4 regions of the Streptomyces sp. PsTaAH-124 genome follow, and region 2 is predicted to be linked to each of the others. Evidence: riboswitches for the same ligand, from Rfam matches in the RefSeq annotation. Region 2 holds a riboswitch; each other region holds the start of a gene.
What was found. A riboswitch is a leader RNA that binds a small molecule or an ion and turns the genes downstream of it on or off. The one in region 2 is predicted to bind cyclic di-AMP.
Positions count from the first base shown of each region.

Region 1 (4,194 bases), on a different contig from region 2:
GCGAGACCTTCTGCCGGTCCGGGCCGTCGGCCGCGACGCGCAGCGTGTGCGTGCCGGAGGCCAGCTCGGTCAGCTTGGAGCTGGGGTCGGCGGACGAGCCGTCGCCGCCGCCCAGGGCGCCGGAGGCGAGGCTGCTCTCCAGACCGCCGAGGTTCGGCAGCCCGAGGTCGGTGGTGATCTTGACGGTGCCGGACAGGCGCTCGACGTCCGACTTGGCGATCTTCTCGATGAGTTGCTGTGCGGTGATCTTCGGCAGGTCGGGGTCACCGGAGTCGGCGAGTGCCGGGACGAGCCCGATGGTCGCCGCCGCCACCCCCACCACCGCGACCGGGACGCCGTAGCGGGCGGCCTTGCGGCGCGCCGAGGCGCGGTCGCCGGCCTCCGGGGTGTCCCTGGTGTCGTCGGATTCGTACGGTGCCATGTGTGCCTTACCTCCGTCGTCGGCGGCGGCTGCCCGTGTGCACTGCTCCCACCCCAAGCCGCCATTCTCACCCGAATCGGTGAGGAGTGGTGTGGTCCGTGCTTCCATCTGACCAAATCGGCCGCGACGAAGCGTCAGACCGCGGAGCCAACTCCGTGTACGCCTGCGGTATGACACACGAGGGCGGCTTCTCCACCACCCCGTAGGGGTCGGGGTGGAGAAGCCGGCCGGAACCCCCGCCGGGACCGGGTCCGGCCGGGTGGAGAGGCGGGACCGGGGGGTGGAGAGAACCGGCGGGAAGAGGCACGTCGGGCCCGGCCGACCGGGGCCCGATCCGGGGAGGCGGGCCTGGCCGACTCGGCGCACCAGCCGACTCGGCGTACTAGCCGAACCGGTGCACCAGCCGACTCGGTGGACCAGCCGAACCGGTGCACTAGCCGACCCGGTGGACCACCGCGTCGCACAGCTGGAGCAGGGCCACCTTGGCGCCGCACTCCTTCAGCGGGGCCAGCGCGGCCCGCGCCTCCTCGGCGTAGCGGACACTGTCCCGCCGGGCCTGTTCGAGCGCGGGATGGGCGCGCAGCGCGGTCAGCGCCTCGGCGTGCCGGGCGTCGTCGCTCAGGTCGGAGTCGAGCAGTTCGCACAGCGCGATGTCCTCGGCGAGCCCCAGCCGGGCGGCGCGCTCGCGCAGCCGCAGCACCGGCAGCGTGGCGACGCCCTCACGCAGATCGGTGCCGGGGGTCTTGCCGGACTCCCGGGAGTCGGAGGCGATGTCGAGCACGTCGTCCGCGAGCTGGAAGGCGACGCCGAGCCGCTCCCCGTACTGCGTCAGCACGTCCACGACCCTCTCGTCGGCGCCGGACATCATCGCGCCGAACCGGCACGAGACGGCCACCAGCGAACCGGTCTTGCCGCCCAGCACGTCCAGGTAGTGGTCGACCGGGTCCCGGCCGTCCTGCGGCCCGGCGGTCTCCAGGATCTGCCCGGTGACGAGCCGTTCGAACGCGAGCGCCTGGACCCGGACGGCCTCCGGGCCGAGGTCCGCGAGGATCTGGGAGGCGCGGGCGAAGAGGAAGTCGCCGGTGAGGACCGCGACCGCGTTGTTCCAGCGGGTGTTGGCGCTGGCCACCCCGCGCCGCACGGCGGCCTCGTCCATCACGTCGTCGTGGTAGAGCGTGGCCAGGTGGGTCAGCTCCACGACCACGGCCGAGGGCACGATCCCCGGCGCGTCGGGGTCGCCGAACTGGGCCGCGAGCATCACGACCAGCGGCCGGAACCGCTTGCCGCCCGCCTTGACGAGGTGCTGGGCGGCCTCCGTGATGAACGGGACCTCGCTCTTGGTGGCTTCGAGCAGCCCTTCCTCGACAGCCGCCAATCCGGCCTGGACATCGGCTTCGAGAGCCTGGTCCCGCACGCTCAGCCCGAACGGCCCGACGACGGTCACGAGGGGTCTCCTGTCTGCTGGTGTCTGCTGGCGCTTACACGGTTTGTCGATAGGTCGCTGCCATCACTCAAGTCAGCGTATCCGGTCACGTTTCGATCACCGATAGCGCCCACCGATACAGGCCAGGTGGTATCGGATCACGACCGATATGTTTTCGATCACCACGTATGAACAGATATTTATCGACTTGCTCTTTCCTGCCTCTCCCTCGCCACCCCGCCCCCCTTCCACCTTCCCCCCTCCCCCGGCTCCACCTCCCCCAGCCTCCCCCCTCACTCCCCCCACCGCGCCCACTCTCCCCCTACACGCCGCCCGTGCCCACGTACGTACGAACAGGGCCAGGGCCTCACCGACCGTGATGCCCGTCACTTCCAGCCTTACGAGTCCGATTTACCCTTATTAGTATTTCAATTCCCCTTGGGGGCAAATGCTCCTGGCCGGATTATTCCGTGAGCTGCATCACGCGCACCCTCACCCCCCGCCACGGCCCGCCGACCCCCCGCTCCCCGTCCCCCGCAAGCGAGTTGACCCTTGGCAATCGCAAAGGATCAAGCGGCCAAAATGCCCTGGATCAAGGTCAACTAGGACGATGTATGCGTCAGGTACTTGTTCGGGACATGTGCTCTCGCATACGTTCCGGGCCAGTCGAGCGGACGCCGAATCCTGCCAGCGCTCGATGACCACCCACCGACAGCTCATGGCAGGAGCGGGGGACCCAGGTAAGTCGCCGGGCCGGAGCGCCGTACGTCCTACGTCGTACGCCGCGCCGGAACGGCTCGGGGTGAAGCCGTGCTCCAAGGAGCCGGCCGGGCACCTCCCCGCCCGAACCCGACAGCTCACCTCGCAGGCGACGGAGAGGAAATCCCCATGTCTGCACGTCGTCCCAGCCGCTCCCGCGCCGCTCGTCTCGTCCGCACCCTCGCCGTCTCCGGCACCGGTGCCGCGATCCTCGCCCTGCCGCTGATCGGGGCGTCCGGCGCCTCTGCGGCCACCCCGACCGCCGCCACCGCCACCACGGCGAGCACGGTCGCCTACCCGAACAACCTGGACGGCTGGATCCGCGAGTCGCTCGCGGTCATGGCCCAGAAGGGCATCCCCGGCACCTACAACGGCATCCACCGCAATGTGATGCGCGAGTCGTCCGGCAACCCGCTGGCCATCAACAACTGGGACTCCAACGCCGCCGCGGGCATCCCCTCCAAGGGCCTGCTCCAGGTCATCCAGCCGACCTTCAACGCCTACCACGTGGCCGGCACGTCGTTCGACATCTACGACCCGGTCGCCAACATCACGGCCGCGTGCAACTACGCCGCCGCGCGCTACGGCTCCATCGACAACGTCAACAGCGCGTACTGACGGGCAGCCGCGTGCCACCGGCACGCGGCGGGCTCAGACGAACAGACGATCGAGGACGACGGCGACGCCGTCGTCCTCGTTCGACGTGGTGACCTCGTCGGCGACCGCCTTCAGCTCCGGGTGGGCACCCGCCATCGCCACCCCCCGGGCCGCCCACCGGAACATGGGGATGTCGTTCGGCATGTCGCCGAAGGCGAGGGCGTCCCCGGGGCCGAGCCCCAGCCGCGCCGCGGCCAGCGCGAGACCGGTCGCCTTGGTGATGCCGCAGGGCTGGAGCTCGACGGTCCCCGGGCCCGACATGGTCACCGAGGCGAGCGGGCCGACCGCGCCGCGGGCCGCCGCCGCCAGTTCGTCGTCGGACAGCCGGGGATGGCGCAGCAGCACCTTGCTGATGGGCGCGCGCCACAGCTCCTCGCGCCGCCCGACCCGCTCGGCGGGCAGCGTCGGGTGCGGCATGCGGTACCCCGGCTCGATGAGCGTGCGGCCGTCCACGCCGTCCTGGTCGACCGCCGCGTACACCTCCCCCACCTCCGCCTCGATCTTGCCGAGCGCGGTCTCGGCCGTCTCCCGGTCGAGCGTGACCGACCACAGCATGCGGTCGGCCCCGGCGTCGTAGAGCTGGGCGCCCTGGCCGCACACCGCGAGCCCGGTGCCGCCGAGGGACCTCAGCAGCGGGCGGACCCGCGGCGCCGGCCGTCCGGTGACGACGAGGTGCCGGGCACCGGCCGCCGCCGCCCGGCCGAGCGCGGCGCGGGTCCGCCCGGACACGGAGTCGTCGCCGCGCAGCAGCGTGCCGTCCAGGTCGGTGGCGATGAGGGCGTACGCGGGGGCAGCGGATGCGGGCATGATCAGAGAATACGGATCCGCCAGGCGGGTGACGGGCGGAAACCGGACGACGCCCCTCCGCCGTGTCGTCCGGGGACCCCCTCGGACACTGCCCAAGACAGCTGCCTCCCCCGTAACGTGTGGCGCG
Region 1 is NZ_KB892173.1:132,287-136,480, reverse strand. It holds gene B086_RS0120440 (LolA family protein) at 1-421, opposite strand, end outside; gene B086_RS0120435 (polyprenyl synthetase family protein) at 855-1,865, opposite strand; cyclic di-AMP (ydaO/yuaA leader) riboswitch at 2,510-2,728, shown strand; gene B086_RS0120430 (transglycosylase SLT domain-containing protein) at 2,733-3,221, shown strand; gene B086_RS0120425 (HAD-IIB family hydrolase) at 3,255-4,067, opposite strand.
Region 1: linked by a shared signal. The riboswitch ahead of B086_RS0120430 (transglycosylase SLT domain-containing protein) and the one ahead of B086_RS0110775 (M23 family metallopeptidase) in region 2 are both predicted to bind cyclic di-AMP.

Region 2 (4,194 bases):
GTACGCCGTCGAGTTCCAGCTGGAGCTGGCGGCCATGGCGGTCGGGGTGCTGCTGCTCGCCGTGCTGCTGGTCCGCCGCCGCTGGCCGGAGGCCGTGTTCATCGCCCTCAACCTGTGGGCCCTGGGCACGTCCTACTGGTACCTCTCCGTGCCCCGCGCCACCCTGATCTGGTGGCCGCTGTGGACCGGCCTGGCCCACTGGAGCCTGCGGCGGCGCTGGGTGAAGGACGCGTACGTCGGGGTGGTCGCGCCGCTGACGGCGGTGCTCGCGGTGACGTTCACCTCGGGACACTGGACCGGGTGACGCCACCGGGCCGGTGCCCCGCCGGGGGACGTACGCGCCCGGACCCAGGGGCGGACGGTGAGGTTCCGGACGGGGCCGCGAGGATGGACGGGTAGAAACCGAGCGCCCCCACGCCTCCGAGTCCGTCCGCCTCCGAGAAAGAGTGCGCCCCGATGCCCCTGCCCCATGTCCTGCTGTCCGCCGCCGTCTCCCTGGACGGCTGCCTGGACGACACCGGTCCCGACCGCCTGCTGCTGTCCGGCGCCGCCGACTTCGACCGGGTCGACGCGGTGCGGGCCGCCTCCGACGCCATCCTCGTCGGCGCCGGCACCCTGCGCGCCGACAACCCCCGCCTGCTGGTCAACGCGCCCGAGCGCCGCGCGGCCCGGGTCGCCGCCGGCCGGGCGGAGCATCCGCTGAAGGTCACGGTCACCGCCACCGGCGAGCTGGACCCGCGGGCGCGCTTCTGGCACACGGGCGGCGAGAAGGCCGTCTACACGACCGACGAGGGCGCCGAACGGCTGCGCCGCGCGGGCGTCGGTACGGCCCCCGGATCCGAGGATCCCGATGCCGCGTCCCCCGCCACCGCCCCCGTCCCCGCCACCGGCGCCGCCTCCGTCTCCGTAGTCCCGCTGGGCGCGGCGCTCGACTGGCGGCGCCTGCTGGAGCATCTGCACGACGTGCGCGGGGTGCGCCGGCTCATGGTCGAGGGCGGCGGCACGGTGCACACCCAGTTGCTGAGGCAGCAGCTCGCCGACGAGCTCCAGCTCGTGGTCGCGCCGCTGATCGTGGGGGACCCGGCGGCGCCGCGCCTGTTCGGGCCGGGCGCGTACCAGGCCGGACGGCTGCGGCTGCTGGAGACCCGGGCCCTCGGGGACGTCGTCCTCATGCGCTACGAGCCCACGGCCCCCGGCACCGGGACCGGCGCCGTGCCCGCCGACCGGCACTGGCTGCGGATCGCCTGCGAGCTGGCCGCGCAGTGCCCGCCCTCGCGCACGGCGTTCAGCGTGGGCGCGGTGGTGGTCGCGGCGGACGGCACCGAGCTGGCCCGGGGCCACTCGCGGGAGGCCGGTGACCCGGTGGTGCACGCGGAGGAGGCCGCGCTCGCCAAGGTCGACCCGGTGGACCCGCGGCTGCCCGGGGCCACGGTGTACAGCAGCCTGGAACCGTGCGCCCGACGCGCCTCCCGGCCGCGGCCGTGCGCCCGGCTGATTCTGGACGCGGGGGTGCGGCGGGTCGTCACGGCGTGGCGGGAGCCGGACACCTTCGTGGAGTCCGCCGACGGCTCCGGGGTGCTGGCGGCAGAGGGCGCGGACGTCGTGGTGCTGCCGGAGTTCGAGGCCCTGGCCAAGGAGCCGAACCGGCACCTGCCGTAACGCGTGTGCAATCCACCCCGCAGGTGAGGTACAGTTATCTCAACGACGCGGGGTGGAGCAGCTCGGTAGCTCGCTGGGCTCATAACCCAGAGGTCGCAGGTTCAAATCCTGTCCCCGCTACTGAAGACTCAGGGCCGGAATCCGGAAACGGATTCCGGCCCTGAGTGTTTTCCGGGCTTCCGGCGGTCTTCCGTGGTTCTCTGCTGCGGTCTTCTGCGCTATTCCGGCTCCCGGTCGCCCCTTGGCCGATGTCACCTCGCGTGACCGGCCCGTGCCCGTCCGCATAACAACTGACACACCATCACTTCTCTCGTGGGCGTCCGCGCCGTCGTCGCGCGCCGGAAATGGCCTGAAGTTCAGTCAACTCGCCCTGGTTTCGTCATCTCTGGGGTGTACGTCTTGGCCAAAAAGGTTTAATGATCAAGGCGGGCGGCTTGGAATCGGAGGCCCGGGTCTATTAACGTTCGATAACGCAGCGCGGTCGTCCCAGCCGTCATCAGAGGCGGCTCCGTGCGCGCGCGCCGAATCCCGCAAGGGAACCGGGGAACCACCAATTTGGGGTGAATCGGGCATCATCCGCCGTATGTGTACGGCCGGTTGACGCGCGTAGGAGACCTTCCCGCTCCGAACCCGTCAGCTAACCCGGTAGGCGAGACGGAAGGAAAGGAGCACGCCCGCGTGGCGTCCAACCGGCCTGCCCCAGAAGCCCCGTTCATGCCGAGCCAGCGCACCGATTCCTTCGGCTACGGCGGCCGGACCCCCGACGAGGGCCCCGTGGAGGAGTGGAACCCCACCGAGGACTCCCTCCGCCCCGTGCGCGGCCGGCACCGCGTCGCCAAGCAGCGCGGCGGCGGGCTGGCCCGCAGCTCCACCGTGCTCGGCGTGGGCGTCATAGCGGCCGTCGGCGCGGGCGGCATGGCCAGCGCCAACACCGGCAAGCCGCCGGTCGCGATCTCGCTGCCCGACGTGCCGGACCTGCACGCGCTGCCCGCCTCCGTGGGCTCCCTCTTCGACGGCGGCTCCGCCAAGGAGCGCCACGAGGGCTCCGCCACCGCGCTCAGCGACGTCACCGCCGCACCGGCCGGGACGACGGCCGCTCCCCGTGCCGCGTCCGGCGCGGGCGAGGCGCTGCGCAACCGGATCATGGCCCAGGCCGAGCAGCAGCAGGCCCAGGTCGCGGCCAGGGCCGAGGCCGCCACCGAGCAGGCCGCCGTCCAGCGCGCCGCCCGGCAGGCGGACGAGGCCGCCGCCGAGGCGAAGCAGGAGGCCGAGGCCAAGGCCGCCGCCGAGAAGAAGAAGGCGGAGGAGGAGGCCCGGAAGAAGGCCGAGGCGGCGCGGCTGGCGGAGCTGGCCAAGCAGTACACGCTGCCGACCTCCTCGTACACGATCACCTCCACCTTCGGCCAGGCCGGCTCCATGTGGTCCTCCGGGCACCACACCGGCCTCGACTTCGCCGCGCCCACCGGCACCCTGATCAAGGCGATCCACAGCGGCACCGTCACCGAGGCCGGCTGGGCGGGTGCCTACGGCTACCGCACGATCCTCACCCTGGACGACGGCACCGAGCTGTGGTTCTGCCACCAGTCGTCGATCAGCGTGAGCGCCGGGCAGAAGGTCGCCACCGGCGAGGTCATCGGCCGGGTCGGCGCCACCGGCAACGTCACCGGTCCGCATCTGCACCTGGAGGTCCACCCGGGCGGTCAGGCGTCCGGCATCGACCCGATGGCCTGGCTCCAGGCCAAGGGCCTCACCCCCTGATGCCCTGTCCGTCCGCCTGATCCCCCGATCCCTTGATCCCCCGGGCCGGGGGGGGGGCATGGCTGCGGGCGCGTCGCCAGCCGTCCGGGTGGTTTGCGCAAGCTTTGCGCCCGGGACCGGCGGGGCGCGGAATGGGCTGCTCCGCCGGGGGCGTTGATGGATCACATGACTTCTCTGCACAAGCTGGGCTCGTCCGACCTCGAGGTCTTCCCGCTCGCCCTCGGCGGCAACGTCTTCGGCTGGACCGCCGACCAGGAGCGGTCCTTCGCCGTCCTGGACGCCTACACGGCGGCCGGCGGCAACTTCCTGGACACCGCCGACTCCTACTCGGCCTGGGTGGAGGGCCACCGGGGCGGCGAGTCCGAGACGATCATCGGCAAGTGGATCAAGGAGCGCGGCAACCGCTCCGACGTCGTCGTCGCCACCAAGGTCAGCCAGCACCCCGACTTCCAGGGCCTGTCCGCCGCCAATATCAAGGCCGCGGCCGACGCCTCCCTCAAGCGGCTGGGCACCGACCACATCGACCTGTACTACACGCACTTCGACCGGCCCGAGGTGCCCGTCGAGGAGATCATCGGCGCCCTGGACGAACTGGTGCGGGCGGGCAAGGTGCGGTACATCGCCGCCTCCAACATCTCCGCCGAGCGCCTGAAGGAGTCCCTGGACTTCTCCGAACGCGAGGGTCTGGCCTGCTACGTCGCGCTCCAGCCGCACTACAACCTGGTCTCCCGGGACACCTACGAGGGCGCTCTGCGGGACCTCGCCGAGCGGGCGGGC
Region 2 is NZ_KB892163.1:241,570-245,763, forward strand. It holds gene B086_RS0110760 (mannosyltransferase family protein) at 1-304, shown strand, start outside; gene B086_RS0110765 (dihydrofolate reductase family protein) at 457-1,659, shown strand; tRNA gene B086_RS0110770 (tRNA-Met) at 1,706-1,779, shown strand; cyclic di-AMP (ydaO/yuaA leader) riboswitch at 2,169-2,326, shown strand; gene B086_RS0110775 (M23 family metallopeptidase) at 2,338-3,417, shown strand; gene B086_RS0110780 (aldo/keto reductase) at 3,583-4,194, shown strand, end outside.

Region 3 (4,194 bases), on a different contig from region 2:
CGCGGGAACGCGCTGCGGCCGGCGTACACCGCGGCGTCGTCGAGGATCTCCTCGATGCGCAGCAGCTGGTTGTACTTGGCGACGCGCTCGGAGCGGGCCGGGGCGCCGGTCTTGATCTGGCCGCAGTTGGTGGCGACGGCGAGGTCGGCGATGGTGACGTCCTCGGTCTCGCCGGAGCGGTGCGACATCATGCACTTGAAGCCGTTGCGCTGGGCCAGCTCGACGGCGTCCAGGGTCTCGGTGAGCGAACCGATCTGGTTCACCTTCACCAGCAGGGCGTTGGCGCTGCCCTCCTCGATGCCGCGGGCCAGGCGCTCGGGGTTGGTGACGAACAGGTCGTCACCGACGATCTGGACCTTCTCGCCGAGGCGGTCGGTGAGGACCTTCCAGCCGGCCCAGTCGTCCTCGAACAGCGGGTCCTCGAGGGAGACCAGCGGGTAGGCCGCGACCAGCTCCTCGTAGTACTCCGTCATCTCGGCGGCGGAGCGCTCCTTGCCCTCGAAGAGGTACTTGCCGTCCTTGTAGAACTCGGAGGCGGCGACGTCGAGCGCGAGGGCGATCTGCTCGCCGGGGGTGTAGCCGGCTTCCTTGACCGCTTCCAGGATCAGGTCCAGGGCCTCGCGGTTGGAGCCCAGGTTCGGGGCGAAGCCGCCCTCGTCGCCCAGACCGGTGGCCAGACCCTTGTTCTTCAGGACCTTCTTGAGGGTGTGGTAGACCTCGGCGCCCCAGCGCAGGGCCTCGGAGAAGGACTCCGCGCCGATCGGGGCGATCATGAACTCCTGGATGTCCACGTTGGAGTCGGCGTGCGAGCCGCCGTTCAGGATGTTCATCATCGGCACCGGGAGCAGGTGCGCGTTGGGGCCGCCCAGGTAGCGGAAGAGCGGGAGGTCGGACGCCTCGGAGGCGGCGTGCGCGACGGCGAGGGAGACGCCGAGGATGGCGTTGGCGCCGAGCGAGCCCTTGTTGTCGGTGGCGTCCAGGTCGAACATGGCCTGGTCGATCAGGCGCTGCTCGGTGGCGTCGTAGCCGACGAGCTCCGGGCCGATCTGCTCGATGACGGCGAGGACGGCCTTCTCGACACCCTTGCCCTGGTAACGGTTGGGGTCACCGTCACGCAGCTCGATGGCCTCGAAGGCGCCCGTGGAGGCGCCGGAGGGGACGGCGGCACGACCCGTGCTGCCGTCGTCGAGGCCGACCTCGACCTCGACCGTGGGGTTGCCTCGGGAGTCCAGGATTTCCCGGGCTACGACGACGTCGATGGACGGCACGAGCATCTCCTTCGTGGATGTGACGCTGAAAGTGCGGGGCTTGTGAGCCGTGCGACTAGAGCCTAACCGTCCCGGGCCGCCGACCGGCCGACCGACCGTCCCGTGGACAGAGTGACCGTACACATTGTTTCAGCACGGAACAAAGAAGACGGGAACGGGGGTCCGAACGGAAGGTGAAATGCCCCCGCCCCGGCGCGTACGGGGGAGAACGCGCCGGGGCGGGGAGCCCGTGGGGACGGGGGGGGTGGGGCGGTGGCCGCCGCGCCTTACTTCAGGTGCAGCTGCTGGCCCGGGTAGATGAGGTCGGCGTCGTCGACGATGTCCTTGTTCAGCTGGAAGAGCTTCTCCCAGCCGCCCTGGACGTGGTGGGCGGCGGCGATGGAGCTGAGCGAGTCGCCGACGGTCACCTTGTACTCGCCGTCGCCCTTCTTCACCTTCTTGCCGGTGGGGGTGGTGACGGTCTTCTTCGGCGCCGGGCGGTCGGCGGAGCGGCCCGCGGCCTGCTGCTCGGTGGAGCGGGTCGTGGTGCTGCTCTTCTTCGACGAGGACGACGAAGAGGAGGACGACGACGAAGAGGAGGAAGAAGACGAGGAGGACGAGGAAGAGGAGGACGACGAGGAGCTGCCGCCCGAGTACGCGGCGCCGGACAGGCCCTTGCCGCACACCGGCCAGGCGCCCTTGCCCTGGCCCGCGAGGACCTTCTCGGCGATGGCGATCTGCTGGGACTTGCTGGCCAGGTCGGCGCGCGGGGCGTAGGCGGTGCCACCGAAGGCGGCCCAGGTGGAGTTGGTGAACTGGACGCCGCCGTAGAAGCCGTTGCCGGTGTTGATCGACCAGTTGCCGCCGGACTCGCACTGGGCGACCGCGTCCCACTCGGAGGCGGTGGCGGCGGAGGCGTTGCCGGCCGCCATCAGCGGGCCGGCGACGGCGACGCCGGTGACACCGGCGAGTGCGATGGCGCGAGTGGCCTTGGACGGACGACGGTGCTTGCCCTTGCCGGAAAACAGCATGGAAGGATCCCCTCACCGACGCCTGCGAGGTGAGCTGTCGGGTTCGGGCCGGTTGAGTTGCCCGGCCGTGCCTTCCGAGAGGCACGGCTTCACCCCCAGCCGCTCCGGTCAACTGCCCGGCGCGGCACTTACCTTGGGTCCCCCGCTCCTGCCTGCGGCGCTTGACGCGACGACTGTTCCCGTACGGCCGCTGGCAGGATTCGGCGTTGCGGCAGCCGGGGCTCGCGGTGGCGAGCGGTCATGACCGTAGACAGGTGATCCGCCGGATTTCAAAGACGATCAGGGCTTCTGAGACTCATCCCACACTTTCACCGAATAGGACATACAAGGCGAAGTATGACGCGAACTCCCGCTACTTTTGGGCGTTTTCGGTGGGGACATCCAGGCTCTGACCGGCGACGATGTGGTCCGGGTCGGCCCCGATGGCGCCCTTGTTGGCGTCATAGAGCGTGTGCCACCCGCCGTGCAGGCCGAAGGAGTCGGCGATGGACGTGAGCGAGTCGCCGGTGCGCACGGTGTAGGAGTCGGCGGACGAGGCGTGCGCGCCGCCGCCCCGGGAGGCGTGCCGCCCGCCCGTGGCGTCCGCGGCGCCGTCCGTCGCGCCCTCGTCGGCGCTGCCGCCGCGGTGGCGGCCGCCGGAGCCGAGCGCGCCGGTGTCGACGAGCGCCGAAGAGCCGACGTCCTGGACGTAGTTGTCCGCATCGCCGGAGTTGTCACGATCCTGGTCCCCGGTGCCGGTGCGGGTGCCCGTGGACGAGGTGGCATCGGGCGTGCCGGTGCCGTGAGAGGTGCCGGACCCGGCCGGACCGCCCGTCGTCGCGGGCGAGGAAGGGCCGCCGGACGGTCCGGTGGTGGCGCCGTGCGACGCATCGGTCCCGTGCGAGGATCCGGGCGTTTGGGTGGTGTCCGGCGAAGAGCCGGACGAACCGGATGAGTTGTCGGCGTCCTGGGGCGAGTCGGACAGACCGCCCTCGCCCGTACGAGGCTTCCCGGACGCGTCGGAGCCGCCGGAGTCGCCGCCCTTGCCCGTGGAACCGGAGGTTCCGGACGAGGTGGAGCCCTTGTCGTCCTTGTCTCCCTTGCTCCCCTTATCTCCCTTGTCGCCCTTGCCGTCCTTGTCCGACGAGGTGGATCCGTCCGCGCCGGACGCCGAGGAGTCGCCGCCCACGCCCGTGTCGACGTCGGCCGTACCGGAACTCTTGGTGAGCCCGGCCAGCAGCCCGCAGGTGTGCCAGGCGCCGGGCCCCTTGTCGGCGAGGATCTTCTCGGCCACGGCTATCTGCTGGGAGCGGCTGGCCTGGTCGGCGCTGGCCGCGTAGGAGAGGCCGCCGTACGCCTCCCAGTCGTCCTGGGTGAGCATCAGGCCGCCGTAGTAGCCGTGGCCGTTGTCGGCGCTCCAGGAGCCGCCGGTCTCGCACTGCGCCACCTTGTCCCAGGTGGTGCCGTCGGCGGCGCTGGCGCCGGACGCGGCGACCAGCGGGATGGCGATGGCCGAGCCGGTCACTCCGGCGGCGACGAGGAGGGCCGGAGCCTGGCGGGGGCGACGGTGACGACCGTTCCCGGAGAGCATCTGGAGACCTTTCGCACGACGGCAGTGACGGCGCGGCGGCGGGACGGGAGGGCCCCGGCGTCACGCTGATGGGTGAAAGTATCGGGTGACGATCACTTGTCACAAGTTCATGCCGCGCAGATCACATCAACATCACATAGTTGAACACGCGTCATGTTCACCGCCGTCAGCGCCCGGGAACGGGGCCGTTCCCGGTGGTCGTCCCGGGGGCGGGGGCCGGCCCGGGGGCGGGGGCCGGCCCGGGGGCGGGGGCAGAGGCGGGAACCGGGACGGGGGTGAAGCCGACCGGGAGGGTCCGCAGTCCGCGCATGATGAGCCCGCCGCGCCAGCGCAGTTCGGCCGGTTC
Region 3 is NZ_KB892166.1:132,305-136,498, reverse strand. It holds gene eno (phosphopyruvate hydratase) at 1-1,268, opposite strand, end outside; gene B086_RS0113455 (transglycosylase family protein) at 1,535-2,278, opposite strand; cyclic di-AMP (ydaO/yuaA leader) riboswitch at 2,283-2,448, opposite strand; gene B086_RS0113450 (transglycosylase family protein) at 2,631-3,848, opposite strand; gene B086_RS0113445 (cytochrome P450 family protein) at 4,015-4,194, opposite strand, start outside.
Region 3: linked by a shared signal. The riboswitch ahead of B086_RS0113455 (transglycosylase family protein) and the one ahead of B086_RS0110775 (M23 family metallopeptidase) in region 2 are both predicted to bind cyclic di-AMP.

Region 4 (4,194 bases), on a different contig from region 2:
CTGAACGCCGTCGCCACCGGCACCCAGGAGGAGTCGTAGTACGGCGCGGACTGGAAGAAGCCGAGCAGCTCGGACGGGCCGACGACGCCGCCGAGGGGGTGCTCCTTGGCGGTGGCGCGCAGCTGGAGCCACTTGGCCTGGACGGCGGCGCGGGTGGTGCCGAGGTGGAAGCTGGCGTCGTTCTTCGCGACCCAGTCCTGCCAGTCCTTCCAGCGGCCCTCGAAGGCGATGTCCTGGTTGAGGTTGGCCTCGTACCAGATGTTGTCGCGCGACGGGTCGACGACGCTGTCGACGACGATCCGGCGCACATGGCCCGGGAACAGCGTGCCGTAGACGGCGCCGAGGTAGGTGCCGTAGGAGACGCCCAGGTAGTTGATCTTCTTCTCGCCGAGCGCGGCGCGGATGACGTCGAGGTCGCGCGCGGTGTTCGGCGTGGTCATCTGCTGGAGCATGGCGCGGCCGGTGCGCTCGAGGCAGCCCTCGGCGTACTCGCGGGCCAGCTTGCGCTGGGCGCGCTTGTCGGCCTCGGAGCCGGGCACCGGGTCGGCCTTGGGAGCCTTGACGTACTCCTGCGGGTCGGCGCAGGAGATCGGCGTGGAGTGGCCGACGCCGCGCGGGTCGAAGCCGACGAAGTCGTACGCCTTCGCCACGTTCGCCCAGACGGGGTTCTTGGCGGTGACCCGGGTCGGGAAGCGCAGGCCGGAACCGCCCGGTCCGCCCGGGTTGTAGATGAGGGCGCCCTGGCGGTCCTGCCGGGTGCCGGTGTTGCCGATGCGGTCGACGGCGAGCTTGATCTGCTTGCCGTACGGGTGCGCGTAGTCGAGCGGCACCGAGACGTACCCGCACTGGATGGGCTTGGCCAGCCCCCAGTCGGCGGGGCAGTCCTGCCACTGGATACCGGCGTGGGCGGCACGGTCGGCGGCGATCGCCGCGCCGATGGCCTCGCGGTCCTGGCCGTGGCGGCTGTCCGCGCTGGCCGCGGGTGCCGCCACGGCGCCGGCTATCAGGGTCGCCGTGACGAGCGCGCCGGCCGAACCGAGCGCCACCGCCCGGTTCTTCGGTCTGATGACCCTCAAGTGGGACCTCCCCGTACATCGTTGCGAATCGAGTACGGGGGATCCTTCCGGCTGTGAGGCGCCTGAGGACAGGGGTCGTTGACCTTCTTTGCCAATCCGATAACCGGCGTCGGATGTTCCGCTCAGCGGAGACGCGCCCGAGCGCCCGCGCGGACAGGGCGCGGGCGCCGCCTCAGGAGTCGCAGCGGTCCGGGGCGCGGCGCGCGGCGTGCCGGCCGAGCGCCCGCCGCAGCTCCTCCAGCTCGGTGTCGGACAGGGCGCCGCCCTGGGCGAACTTCAGGATGTGCTCGGCGACCGTGCGCACCTTCGTGTTCGTCCGCTGGGAGACCTCGCGCAGCACCCGCCAGGCGCTGTCCGGAGGGATGCGGCCCACGGCCACCAGGGCTCCGATGGCCTGGTCGATGACGGCGTGCGAGGTCAGGCCGCGCTGGAGCTGGGCGATCTCCTCGTGCAGCCGCTCGTGCTCCGCCACCAGGTCGGTGACGGACAGCGGCTGGAGCGGATGCCACCTGGACATCGCGAAGAACGCCATGGAGATCCCCTGGGTCGTCGAACGGCCGGAGTCCTCCTCCAGCTTGCTCCCTGCGGGTCGCGCGCACGACCGGAGCCGGGCGGCGACGGACCTCCGTGGCGGGCGGCCGGGCAGACGGGCGGCGTCTTCGACACGGCGCCCGCGCGGGATCGGATCGGACCGAAACGGACCGAACGGGGTACCGCCTTTCGGCGTAGGCACACCACTTTTTTCCAGGGCCGTTCGGGTTGCGGCGCGTGTCCGCCCGGATGGCGGAACGATTTCTTCCGCTCCTGGTCCGGGGCTCGGCCGGGCGGGAGAAAGCGGTTCGAACGGAACGGCATCCACTCGAACGGACGAGTGGTGAGTAACAACACAAAGCACAGGTTCCGTTGGGATTTTCGGACAGCCGTAGGTGAAGATCCCTGTCTGACGACAAGCCCCCGCCGCAGCGGCGGGGCGGTCCGGGCGGACGCCGAGTCCTGCCACCGCCCGGATGCCCGGTCGACGGAAGTGGATCGGCAGGAGTGGAGGACCCGAGCAAGACGGGTCGCCGGAACGGCCGCGCCACGGCCGGGCCGAGCAGCCCTTGGGGTGAAGCCGCCAGCAGGCGGCCGGGCAACTTCGCCAGCCCGAATCCGACAGGTCATCCTTCACAGGCGGCTGACGAAGGGTTGCGCATGACTGCGCTCAATCGTGTCCCGTCGCTCATGGTCCGGGCCGGAACCGCCTCGGCCCTGACGCTCGCCGCCGTCGGCGGCTCGATCGTGGTGCCCGGTGTCGCCTCCGACGCCTCGGCCGCCACCATGGCGACGAAGGCCCTGAACATCGCGGCGTCCAAGAAGGGCGCCCCCTACCAGTGGGGAGCGACGGGGCCGAGGAGGTTCGACTGCTCCGGGCTCACGCTGTACTCCTTCAAGAAGGCCGGCAAGAACCTGCCGCGTACGGCCGCACAGCAGTACAACAAGTCGCACCACATCTCCTCGAAGAGCCGTCGCGCCGGTGACCTGGTGTTCTTCCACTCCGGTTCGTACGTCTACCACGTCGGGATCTACGCCGGCTCGGGCAAGATCTGGCACGCCCCGAAGACCGGGGACGTGGTGAAACTGGAGAAGATCTGGACCAGGAACGTCTGGTACGGCCGCATCGGCTGACCCGCCCGGGTCGCGGCGCGACGGGACGGCGGACCGGTGCGCCCGCGGACCGGCGGACCGGCGGACCGGCGGACCGACGACGGTCCGTCGGCTACGGCTCGTCCCGGTCCGTGGCCGACGCGGCGCGGAGCGGCCACGGCAGTTCCACGCTCACCGTCTTGCCGCCTTCCCGGGTGGGCCGCACGCGCACCCTGCCGCCGTACTCCGCGCTGAGCCACCGGATGATCACCATGCCCCGGCCGTTGTCCTGCTGGACGGCGGCCGGGAGCCGTCTGGGGAAGCGCGGGTGGCTGTCGGTGACGCCGATGCGCACCTGCTCGTCGTGGTCGAGGGCGAGGTGCACGGTGAAGGTGGGCGACCGGCCGAGGGTGTGCTCCACGGCGTTGGTGGCGAGTTCGGAGACGATGAGCCGTACGGTGTCGGCGGCGTCCGCGTCCGCGGGCAGGCCCCACTCCGTCAGCGTGCCGACCGCGTAGGCACGGGCGGCCGCGACCGAGGCGGGATCGCTCGGCAGCGTGACGGATGCTTCCAGATGGTCTGCCATGACGACGTCGTCCCTTTCCCACGGGGCCGCGGTCCGACAGGAGCGGAGGGTTTCGAGTACGGTCCCGGACTGGTGCTTCGCCGTCAGGTTGCCACCACCGGACCGGTCACGGGTGGCGATCCACCAAGATATGCATATATCTGTCGCTCGAAGCGGTGAACTCTGCGACGGGCGACCGTATGCGCCGTCGGTCCCGGGAGAAGTCAGGAGCGCGTCCCATGCAGCACGGTCCCGCGGTGCGCCGCCGCAAGCTCGGTGCGGAACTGCGCGCGCTGCGCACCGGCGTGGGGCTCACCAGCGGCGAGGCGGCCCGGCTCGTGGGCTGGCACCAGTCGAAGGTGAGCCGGATCGAGACGGGCGCCAGCGGGGTGAAACCGGCCGATGTGCGCACGCTGCTCGACGCGTACGCGGTCCAGGACGCCCAACTGCGCGAGCTGCTCCTGATGCTGTCGGGCGCCGACGACGGCCAGGACCGGCCGCACTGGTGGCACGCCTACCGCGGGGTACTGCCGCCGACGTACCGCGACTTCATCAGCCTGGAGTCCCAGGCCAGCGCGATGCGCACCCTGGAGACCTCGGTGGTCCCCGGGCTGCTCCAGACCCCCGCGTACGCCCGCGCGGTGACCCGGGCCGCGGTGGACGGGCTCGACGACGAGCGGCTGGACGCGCTGGTGGAGGTGCGGCTGGCCCGGCAGGGCGTGCTGCGGGCGGTGCCGCCACCGGCCCTGAAGGTGGTGCTGGACGAGGCGGTTCTGCGCCGGGAGGTCGGCGGCCCGGAGGTCATGGCGCAGCAGCTGGAGCGGCTGGCCGAGGCGGCGCGGCTGCCCCAGGTGTCCTTGCAGGTCCTGCCGTTCACGGCCGGTGCGCACATCGGCATCACCGGCCCTTTCGTTATCTTCTCTTTTTCGA
Region 4 is NZ_KB892207.1:296,403-300,596, forward strand. It holds gene B086_RS0135025 (alpha/beta hydrolase) at 1-1,076, opposite strand, end outside; gene B086_RS0135030 (ANTAR domain-containing protein) at 1,249-1,608, opposite strand; cyclic di-AMP (ydaO/yuaA leader) riboswitch at 2,051-2,264, shown strand; gene B086_RS0135035 (C40 family peptidase) at 2,268-2,741, shown strand; gene B086_RS0135040 (ATP-binding protein) at 2,833-3,285, opposite strand; gene B086_RS0135045 (helix-turn-helix domain-containing protein) at 3,504-4,194, shown strand, end outside.
Region 4: linked by a shared signal. The riboswitch ahead of B086_RS0135035 (C40 family peptidase) and the one ahead of B086_RS0110775 (M23 family metallopeptidase) in region 2 are both predicted to bind cyclic di-AMP.